DNA from 2 places in the Streptomyces sp. NPDC044719 genome. Region 1 is predicted to be linked to the other one. Evidence: riboswitches for the same ligand, from Rfam matches in the RefSeq annotation. Region 1 holds a riboswitch; the other holds the start of a gene.
What was found. A riboswitch is a leader RNA that binds a small molecule or an ion and turns the genes downstream of it on or off. The one in region 1 is predicted to bind cyclic di-AMP.
Positions count from the first base shown of each region.

Region 2: it holds a riboswitch for cyclic di-AMP, as region 1 does, so the genes downstream of both, AC07DF_RS02025 (C40 family peptidase) here and AC07DF_RS31525 (M23 family metallopeptidase) in region 1, are expected to answer to the same signal.

Region 1 covers NZ_JBWKHE010000008.1:446,563-451,933, forward strand. The annotation lists gene AC07DF_RS31510 (bifunctional acetate--CoA ligase family protein/GNAT family N-acetyltransferase) at 1-1,353, opposite strand, end outside; gene AC07DF_RS31515 (HPr family phosphocarrier protein) at 1,533-1,814, shown strand; gene AC07DF_RS31520 (GntR family transcriptional regulator) at 1,962-2,657, opposite strand; gene AC07DF_RS31525 (M23 family metallopeptidase) at 2,854-3,639, opposite strand; cyclic di-AMP (ydaO/yuaA leader) riboswitch at 3,652-3,816, opposite strand; gene AC07DF_RS31530 (M16 family metallopeptidase) at 4,020-5,371, opposite strand, start outside.
Region 2 covers NZ_JBWKHE010000001.1:414,969-420,339, reverse strand. The annotation lists gene AC07DF_RS02035 (M23 family metallopeptidase) at 1-326, shown strand, start outside; gene pcrA (DNA helicase PcrA) at 421-2,898, opposite strand; cyclic di-AMP (ydaO/yuaA leader) riboswitch at 3,202-3,360, shown strand; gene AC07DF_RS02025 (C40 family peptidase) at 3,369-4,544, shown strand; gene AC07DF_RS02020 (SLAC1 family transporter) at 4,621-5,371, shown strand, end outside.

The sequences.
Region 1 (5,371 bases):
GACCAGCGGTTTCGCCGCGGCCGTCCGGCGGGCGAGGCGGGTGAACTTGCGGGGGTTGCCGATGGACTCCAGGTACATGAGGACGACATCGGTGTCGGGGTCCTCGTACCAGTACTGGAGCACGTCGTTGCCGGAGACGTCGGCCCGGTTGCCGGAGGAGACGAAGGTGGAGACGCCGGTCACGCCGGTGACGCCGCCGCCGCGGCGGTGCAGCCGGGAGAGCAGCGCGATGCCGATGGCGCCGGACTGGGCGAACAGGCCGATCCGGCCCGGGCGGGGCGTCTCGGGGGCGAGGGAGGCGTTGAGCCGTACTCGCGGGGAGGTGTTGATGATGCCGAAGGCGTTCGGCCCGATGATCCGCATGCCGTACGTGCGCGCCTGCCGCACCAGCGCGCGCTGGCTCTCGCGCCCCTCGAGGCCGCTCTCGGCGTATCCGGCGGAGACCACGACGAGCCCCTGCACGCCGTGCTCGCCGCACTCGGTGACGACCTCGGGGACGTGCTCGGCCGGTACGGCGACGACCGCGACGTCGACCGGGCCGTCGATGTCGCGCACCGAGCGGTGGGCCGGCACGCCGTCGAGCTCCTTCTGCCCCTCGGGCAGGGCCTTGTTCACGGCGTACAGGCGGCCGGTGAACCCGGCGTCGCGGATGTTGCCGAGGACGCTGCGGCCCACGCCGCCCGGTGTGCGCCCGGCGCCGATGACGGCGACCGAGCCGGGCGCGAGCAGCCGCTGCACGGACCGGGCCTCGGCGCGGTGTTCGCGCGCGTACTGCACGGCCAGGGAGCGGTCGGTGGGTTCGAGGTCGAACTCCAGACGGACCACGCCGTCCTCGAAGCTGCGCTTCTGGGTGTACCCGGCGTCCGTGAACACCTTGATCATCTTGTTGTTGGCGGGCAGCACCTCGGCGGCGAAGCGGCGGATGCCGCGCTCCCGGGCGACGGCGCCGATGTGCTCCAGCAGGGCGGAGGCGACGCCGCGGCCTTGGTGGGCGTCCTGCACGAGGAAGGCGACCTCGGCTTCGTCGGCCGGTGCCGACGCGGGCGTTCCGTCGGCGCCGATCCGGTCGTAGCGTACGGTGGCGATGAACTCGCCGCCGACCGTGGCCGCGAGTCCCACCCGGTCCACAAAGTCGTGGTGCGTGAAGCGGTGGACGTCCTTGGCGGACAGGCGAGGGTACGGCGCGAAGAAGCGGTAGTACTTCGACTCGTCGGAGACCTGCTCGTAGAAGCTGACCAGGCGATCGGCGTCATCAACGGTGATGGGCCGGATGCGCGCGGTACCACCGTCGCGCAGCACCACGTCGGCTTCCCAGTGGGCGGGATACTCGTGCCGGTCCGGCGAGGTCTGCATGGGCCCCAGAGTACGGCTAGCGCCTGACAACGGGCGCGAGGCAATCTGTGGAGGGCGTCAGTCGGGTCGAGGCCGCGATCCGACGGCACCCCGGGGCGGGTCATCAGGACCGCTCCGGCACAGCTTCACGTTATGGGAAACTGGTCTAGACAACCCTGAACACCGAAGGGCAGCAACACATGGCTGAGCGCCGCGTCAACGTCGGCTGGGCCGAGGGCCTCCACGCCCGCCCCGCTTCCATCTTCGTCCGAGCCGCCACGGCCGCAGGCGTCCCGGTGACGATCGCCAAGGCAGACGGCAACCCCGTCAACGCGGCCTCCATGCTGGCCGTCCTCGGCCTGGGCGCCCAGGGCGGCGAGGAGATCGTCCTCGCCTCCGACGCCGAGGGCGCGGACGCCGCCCTGGACCGGCTGGCCAAGCTGGTCTCCGAGGGCCTGGAGGAACTGCCCGAGACCGTCTGAGTATTTCTCCGCGCCTGACCCGGCGCACTCTGAAGGGCTCGTCCGAATTCTCCGGGCGAGCCCTTCGCCTTTTCCGTGCATTTCCTGCCGACGGGCAGCAGAAATAATCCCCCGCGAATTTCCCACTCTTTGTATACGGCTCCCGTGTTAATGCCGCAGGCTTGCCGTGTTTACGGCATGTTGCGAGTTCCTCACACGTTGGGCGCGCTCCCCGGCGGAGCCGAAGCGCAGCCGGTGCGCGGCGGTCGCGCGCTCGGTGTGCAGCGCCGTGACCGCCCGCGCGCGCTCGCCGTCCCCGCGCGCCACCGCGTCCACGATCGCGCCGTGCTCGGCCCAGGACTCCACGGGTCCGGCCGGTGGATCCACCGCGTACATCCAGGCGATCTTGTGCCGGAGCTGGGTGAGCATCGAGGTCAGCGCGGGGCTGCCGGAGGCCTGGGCGAGCGTCTCGTGGAACCAGCCGCCCAGCGAGCGCAGGTCGTCGCTGTTGCCCCGGCGGGCGCGCTCCTGGCCGAGCTTGACCAGGCCGCGCAGGACCTTCAGATGGGCCTCGGTGCGGCGCTGGGCGGCGCGGGCGGCACCCAGCGGCTCCAGCAGCATGCGCATCTCCAGCAGGTCGGCGGCCTCCTGCTCGGTGGGTTCGGCGACGCACGCGCCCGCGTGCCGCCGGGTGACCACGAAGCCCTCGGCCTCCAGAGTGCGCAGGGCCTCCCGGACGGGGACGCGCGAGACGCCGTAGCGGCGTGCGAGAAGTTCCTCGGTGAGCCGGCTGCCGCGCTCGTAGACACCCGCGACGATGTCGTCCCGGATGGCCGTGCACACCGAGTGCGCGGGAATACGCATGACCGACCTCCGCTTAATCCCCGTGAAACGTCGACTGGTGACGTGTGTTCCGTGACTCTATTGCAATGAGCCGGAATTTCCGACGGGGGGCAGGAATCCAGGGATATTTTTTGGACAGTCGGCCGTGGTGAACGCCGAAAGCCCCGGCTCGGGGAGCCGGGGCTTTCGGGAGGCGGAGCGGTCGCCGTCAGACGATTCAGACGTCCACGCCGTGCGAGCGGAGGTAGGCGACGGGGTCGATGTCGGAGCCGTACTCGGGGCTGGTGCGGGCCTCGAAGTGCAGATGCGGGCCGGTGACGTTGCCGGTCGCGCCGGACAGGCCGATCTGCTGGCCGGGGGTGACCTTCTGGCCCACCGAGACGCTGCTGGACGACAGGTGACCGTACTGGGTGTACGTCCCGTCGTTCATCTTGATCACGACCTGGTTGCCGTAGGAACCGCCCCAGCCGGCCTCGACGACCTCACCCATGCCGACCGAGCGGACGGCCGTGCCGCTGGAGGCGTGGAAGTCGACACCGGTGTGGCTGCCGGAGGACCAGACGGCGCCGCCGGTCTTGTAGCCGGTGGAGACGTACGAGCCGGAGATCGGGGAGACGAAGGTGTTGAGGCGCTTGCGCTCGGCCTCGCGGGCGGCACGCTCCTTGGCCTCGCGGGCCTCCTCAGCGCGCTCCTTGGCCTCCTTGGCCGCCTCGGCGGCGCGCTTGCGGGCGGCCTCCTCGGCCTTCTTCTTGGCGGCGGCCTCTTCGGCCGCCTGCTTCTGGGCGACGGCCTGGGCGTCGATCTTCTGGGCCACGGTGTCGCCCATGGTCACGACCGGGGTGAGGCCCGTCTGCTCGACAGCGGGCTCCGCGGCGAAGGCCGGGGCGGCCACGGTGCCGACGACGCCGGTGGTGGCGAGGGCGGCGACGCCCGCCGCGCGGGCCGTGCGACGCTGGATCCGGCTGGGACGACGGTGCTTCCCGGTGGCGCGTGTGAACGCCATGTAGTGGCTGATCCTTTCCTTCCCTCTCGCCTACCGGGTTAGCTGACGGGTTCGGAGCAGGAAGGTCTCCTACGGACCCCCTCGCGACTCGCGCGGGCGTCCGATTCACCCCAGGGACTGCGGTGGGTCCCCGGCTCCCCTGGCTCGCGCCGTACGGGGACTCGGCGATGACTGTCCGGTGCCGCGGGTGCGGCGCACTGCCTGACGAACAGCCCGGACGACGCTAAGCGGCGCCACTTTCAATTCCCAAACGGATCCCGGGTTTTGTAGCGCATCCCACAGGGCAGACGGGCAACTCCCATCCCAATTCAGACATAAAGGAGCCCTGGTGCCTTAGAAGACAACCAGGGCCCCTACGCGCGCGTGCCGCTCGCCTCCCGCTACTCGGCGGCGACCACGGCGACTTCGCCGATGCCGAGGGCCTCGACCGGGCCCTTGATCTGCGCAGCGTCACCGACGAGGACGGTCACCAGACGGTCCACCGGGAAGGCGCTGACAGCCGCCGCGGTGGCCTCCACGGTGCCGGTCGCGGCGAGCTGCCGGTACAGCGCGGCCTGGTAGTCGTCGGGCAGGTGCTGCTCGACCTGGTCCGCCAGCGTGCTCGCGACAGCCGCCGCCGTCTCGTACTTCAGCGGCGCCACACCGACCAGGTTCTGCACGGCGACGTCCCGCTCGGCGTCGGTCAGCCCCTCGGCGGCGAGGGTGCGCAGCACCGTCCAGAGGTCCTCGAGGGCGGGGCCGGTGTTGGGCGTGTCCACGGAGCCGCTGATGGCGAGCATCGCGGCGCCGGTCCCGTCCGGGGCGGACCTGAGGACCTGGGCGAACGCCCGCACACCGTAGGTGTAGCCCTTCTCCTCGCGCAGGACGCGGTCCAGGCGGGAGGTGAGGGTGCCGCCCAGGCAGTACGTGCCGAGCACCTGGGCGGGCCAGACGCGGTCGTGCCGGTCCGAGCCGATCCGGCCGATGAGCAGCTGCGTCTGGACGGCGCCCGGGCGGTCCACGATGACGACCCGGCCCGTGTCGTCGGCGGTCACCGGCGGCACCGGACGCGGCTCGGCCGAGGAACCGGTCCAGGCGCCCAGTGTGTCGCCGAGCAGCGCGTCGAGGTCGATGCCGGTGAGGTCGCCGACGACCACGGCGGTGGCCGTCGCCGGGCGGACGTGCTTCTCGTAGTAGGCGCGTACGGCCGCGGAGTCGATCGCGGCGACGGTCTCCTCGGTGCCCTGCCGGGGCCGGGACATGCGCGAGTCCGCCGGGAACAGCTCCTTGGAGAGCTCCTTGGCGGCACGGCGGGCGGGGTTGGCCAGCTCGTGCGGGATCTCGTCGAGGCGGTTGTTCACCAGCCGCTCGACCTCGCTGTCCGCGAACGCGGGCGCCCTGAGGGCGTCGGCGATCAGGCCGAGGCCCTTGGCGAGCCGGGAAGCGGGAACCTCCAGGCTCAGCCGGACGCCCGGGTGGTCGGCGTGCGCGTCGAGGGTGGCGCCGGCGCGCTCCAGCTCGGCGGCGAACTCCTCGGCGGAGTGCTTGTCAGTGCCCTCGGAGAAGGCCCGGGCCATGATCGTGGCCACCCCGTCGAGGCCGGCCGGCTCGGCGTCCAGGGGCGCGTCCAGCAGCACCTCCACGGCGACGACCTGCTGACCGGGGCGGTGGCAGCGCAGCACGGTGAGGCCGTTGTCGAGCGTGCCGCGCTCGGGGGCCGGGAAGGCCCACGGCTTGGCGTCGCCCGCCTGCG
Region 2 (5,371 bases), on a different contig from region 1:
CCTTGCACACCGGCATCGACTTCCCCGTCTCGTACGGCACGACCGTGATGGCCGCGACCGACGGCACCGTCCGCACCCAGTGGAACAGCGCGTACGGCAACATGCTGATCCTGACCGCGAAGGACGGCACGGAGACGTGGTACTGCCACCTCTCCACCTACACGGTCCCCTCGGGTACGAGCGTGAAGGCCGGCGATCCGATCGCGCGTTCGGGCAACTCCGGCAACTCGACCGGCCCCCATCTGCACTTCGAGGTGCGTCCGGCCGGCGGCTCGCCGATCGACCCGCTCCCGTGGCTGCGCAGCCACGGCGTCGACCCGACGTAACGTCCCGGCAGCCCCCGCCGATCCGGCCCCGCCGGCCCAGCCCCCGCCGGTCCTCCGGCGGAGGCTCACCTCACAGGACTGTCGCCGTCCAGGGCTACAGCTTCTCCACCGGCGCGTACCGCAGCAGCAGCCGCTTCGGCTTGTCCCCGAAGTCGATCGTCGCCTCGGCGTTCGCGCCCGTGCCCTTGACCGCCACGACGGTCCCGAGCCCGAACTGGTCGTGCGTGACCCGGTCCCCGACCACGAGCGACACCACCGGCTTCTCGGAGGTGCGGCGCGTGGCGAAACCGGAGGCGCCCGACGCCGACGAACGCGAACGGGACGACGACAGCGAGGCCGCCACGGCGGAGACCGGCCCGGAGGACGCGGGCGCTGTCGCACCGGTCCGCTTCCACTCCAGGTGGGTCGGCGGGATCTCCTCCAGGAACCGGGAGGGCGGGTTGTACGACGGCTGTCCCCAGGCGCTGCGCATCGTCGAGCGCGTCAGATACAGCCGTTCCCGCGCGCGGGTGATGCCCACGTACGCCAGGCGCCGCTCCTCCTCCAGCTCCTTGGTCTGGCCGAGGGCGCGCATGTGCGGGAAGACGCCGTCCTCCATGCCGGTCAGGAAGACAACCGGGAACTCCAGGCCCTTGGCGGTGTGCAGGGTCATCAGGGTGATGACGCCGTCGCCGTCCTCCTCGTCGGGGATCTGGTCGGAGTCGGCGACCAGCGCGACCTTCTCGAGGAAGTCGGCAAGCGTTCCCTGCTCGTCCTCGCCGCGCTCCTGCTCGAACTCCATGGCGACGGCGGCGAGTTCCTGGAGGTTCTCGATCCGGGTCTCGTCCTGCGGGTCGGTGGAGGCCTGCAACTCGGCGAGGTATCCGGTGCGCTCCAGGATCGCCTCCAGCACGGTGGCGGGCCCCGCGCCGGACTCGACGACCGTACGGAGGTCCTCCATCAGCGTGTTGAACCGCTTGACGGCGTTGGTGGAGCGCGCGGCCATGCCGTACGCCTCGTCGACGCGCTTCAGCGCCTGCGGGAAGCTGATCTTCTCCCGCTGGGAGAGGGCGTCGATCATCGCCTCGGCGCGGTCGCCGATGCCGCGCTTGGGCACATTGAGGATCCGGCGCAGCGGCACCGAGTCCTCCGGGTTGGCCAGCACGCGCAGGTAGGCCAGGACGTCCCGGACCTCCTTGCGCTCGTAGAAGCGGACGCCGCCGACGACCTTGTAGGGCAGGCCGACGCGGATGAAGATCTCTTCGAAGACACGGGACTGGGCGTTGGTGCGGTAGAAGACGGCGACGTCGCCGGCCTTCGCCTCACCCGCGTCGGTGAGACGGTCTATCTCGTCGGCGACGAACTGCGCCTCGTCGTGCTCGGTGTCGGCGACGTAGCCGGTGATCTGCGCGCCCGTGCCCGCGTTGGTCCACAGGTTCTTGGGGCGGCGGGACTCGTTGCGCTCGATGACCGCGTTGGCCGCGCTGAGGATCGTCTGGGTGGAGCGGTAGTTCTGCTCCAGCAGGATCGTCGTCGCGTCCGGGTAGTCCTCCTCGAACTGGAGGATGTTGCGGATCGTCGCGCCGCGGAAGGCGTAGATCGACTGGTCGGCGTCACCGACCACGCACAGCTCGGCGGGCGGCAGGTCGTCCGCGCTGGGCGGTACGTCGACGGGGTGCTCGGAGGTGCCCACGAGCTCCCGGACGAGTGCGTACTGGGCGTGGTTGGTGTCCTGGTACTCGTCCACGAGGACGTGGCGGAAGCGGCGGCGGTAGTGCTCGGCGACGTCCGGGAAGGCGCGCAGCAGGTTGACCGTCGTCATGATCAGGTCGTCGAAGTCGAGGGCGTTCGCCTCGCGCAGCCGCGACTGGTACATCGCGTAGGCCTGGGCGAGGGTCTTCTCGAAGCCGTCGCCGGCCTGGGCGGCGAAGTCCTCCTCGTCGATCAGCTCGTTCTTCAGGTTGCTGATCTTGGCGCTGAAGGACTTCGGCGGGAAGCGCTTGGGGTCGAGGTCCAGGTCGCGGCAGACCAGGGCCATCAGGCGCTTGGAGTCGGCGGCGTCGTAGATCGAGAAGCTCGATGTGAAGCCGAGCTTCTTGCTCTCCCGGCGCAGGATGCGGACGCAGGCGCTGTGGAACGTCATCACCCACATGGCGTTCGCGCGCGGGCCGACGAGTTGCTCGACGCGCTCCTTCATCTCGCCGGCGGCCTTGTTGGTGAAGGTGATGGCGAGGATCTGGCCCGGGTGGACGTCCCGCTCGGCGAGCAGGTGGGCGATGCGGTGTGTGAGCACACGGGTCTTGCCGGAGCCGGCGCCGGCCACGATGAGCAGCGGGGAGCCGGAGTGTGTGACGGCGGCGCGCTGGTTGTCGTTCAGCCCCTCCAGGAGCGCGGCGGCGTCCACCGGCGGGCGCGCGGCTCCGTCCCGGTAGTAGGCGTCGCGGTCCGGCGGCACATCGAACTTCCCGCCGAACAGATCGTCCGGAACCGGCTCCGGTCCGTGATCGTCCTCGGGCGGCGGTGGGGGTTCGTCCGCGGGACCCCGCTGGGCCTGGAGGTCCGCCAGGAAGCTGTCGTCAAAGAGGCTGCTCATCGCTCTCCGAGTCTAGGGCGCCCCACTGACAGCCCGCCGCCGCCCTGAGAACATCGCCGAAAGAACCCCCCTGTCACCCTCCAGGTGCACGTGATCACAGGCCGCTACGGCTTCACAATTGCGTATAAACGGTGACCAATCCCCCTCGATCGATCACTCTCGGCGATGCTCATGAGCAAGGTCACGGAAATGTATCGGGCATATCACCCATCAACCTTCACAAGGGCCACACGAGTTGGCTACCGTGCGAGGAGGTCACACGACCCCCACCGGCGAACGTCGCCGGGCCGCGTGGCCTCCGCCGAGTCAGGCGTGCCGCAGCGGCAGCCAGAGCCGGGGACCCAACCGAGACCCCGGGGTGAATCGGCCCGACTCCCTTCCCGGAGACGGCCGTAGGGCAACCCTTCCGAACCACCCGCCCGAACCCGACAGCTAACCCGGTAGGCGGAGCATGGAAGGAGTCGCCTCCCTTGGCGTCGCACCGCAAGTCGCGTCCTACGGGTTCGCGCGTTGCAGGCATACGGACCCCCGCCCTCGCGACGGCGGCCCTCACCTCCGTGGCCCTGCTGTCCCAGTCGGCCAACGCCGCCCCCGAGGCCGACGACAAGCCCAGCCTGGAGGAAGTCGAGAAGAAGGTCGACGACCTCTACCGCCAGGCGGGGTCCGCGACCGAGAAGTACAACGGGGCCAAGGAGAAGACCGCCAAGCAGCGCAAGCGCGTCGACACCCTCCTCGACGACGTCGCCAAGCGCACCCAGAAGCTGAACGAGGCGCGGGAAGAGCTGGGCACCTTCGCCGCCGCCCAGTACCGCACCGGCGCCTCCACCCCGGACACGGCGACGTTCCTGCTCGCGGACACCCCGCAGGACTACTTCGACCAGACCCAGCTGATGGACCGGATGACCGGCCGTCAGAAGGTGGCGGTCGACGACTACATCACTCAGCAGTCAGAGACGATGGAGAAGCGTCAGGAGGCCACCGAGAGCCTCGAGACGCTCACCGAGTCGCAGGACGACCTGAAGACGGCCAAGGCGACCGTCCAGAGGAAGCTCGCCGACGCGCGCGAGCTGCTGTCGAAGCTGACCACCGAGGAGAAGGCGCGGCTCGCGGCGATCGAGAGGGAGAAGCAGGAGGAGGCCGCCCGCAAGGCCGCCGAGCTGGCCCGGCAGCAGGCCGAGCAGCAGCGGGAGCAGGAAGCCGCCCAGCAGGAAGCCGCCCAGCAGCAGGACAGTGGTTCCTCCTCGACGGGTTCGTCCTCGTCGTCCACCGCGCCCGACTCCTCGTACGCCACCAAGGCCGACAAGGCGCTCGCCTTCGCCCGCGCCCAGATCGGCAAGCCGTACGTCTGGGGCGCCACCGGCCCCGGCTCCTACGACTGCTCCGGCCTCACCCAGGCCGCCTGGAAGGCCGCCGGCGTGACCCTGCCGCGCACGACGTACGACCAGGTCAACGCCGGCACCACGGTGCCCCTGGCCGACGCTCAGCCCGGTGACCTGGTCTTCTTCTACGACGATGTCACCCACGTCGGCATCTACATCGGCAACGGCATGATGATCCACGCTCCGAAGCCCGGCACGTACGTGCGCGAGGAGTCGATCTACTACGACGGCGAGTCGTCGATCCACAGCGTGGTGCGGCCGGCCTGACGGGTCTCGCAGGTTTTTGGGACCCCGCGCGCGTGGCCTGCCCGTAACGCGCGCGGGGCCTCCTAGCATCGGCCCCATGCCCGGCCCCTCCCCCTCCGTCGCCTGGTGGGCGCAACGTGCTCCGGCGGCCAGTGCCGCCGTGCTGGCGACCGGCACCCTGTCGGTCGGTCTGGATCTGGCGGGGTACGAGGTCCTCTCACGCGTCACCCTGGGTCTGGCCTGCGCGGCCTGGCTGCTGTTCGCCTCGGACTTCACCCTGCGGCTGCTGCGGGCCGGGACCAGGTGGCGGGCTTATACGCGCAGGCCGGGCGTCCTCGAGAGCGTGATGACGACGGCCCTCACCACCGTGGCGGCGACGGCCGTCCTGGGCACCGCCTTCTCGGCGGCCGGCTCCCGGGCCCTGGCCGTGACGCTGCTGGTGCTCGCCGTACTGCTCTGGCCGGTGCCGCTCGTCCTCGTCCCGCAGGGCGGGCAGCGGCGCGGGCCCGGGACGGTGTTCGCGCGCTGCATGGCCACGCAGGGGCTCGCCGTGCTCGGCGCCACGCTGGCCGCGGCCGAGTCGGCGGACTGGCTCGCGCACGCGGCGCTGGTGCTGTTCTGGCTGGGACTGGTCCTGTACGTCCTCGCCCTGATCCGTTTCGATGTGCGGCAGGTGGCCGAAGGGGTCGGCGATCACTGGCTCGCGGGCGGGGCGCTCGCCCTCTCGGCGCTCGCCGGGGCGCGGCTGATCAGCGCCGACAGCGCGCGTCTGTACCTGTGGAACGAAGACGACCGGGACGTCCTGCGCACGGTGACCGTCGCGCTGCTCGTGCTCGCACTGCTCTGCT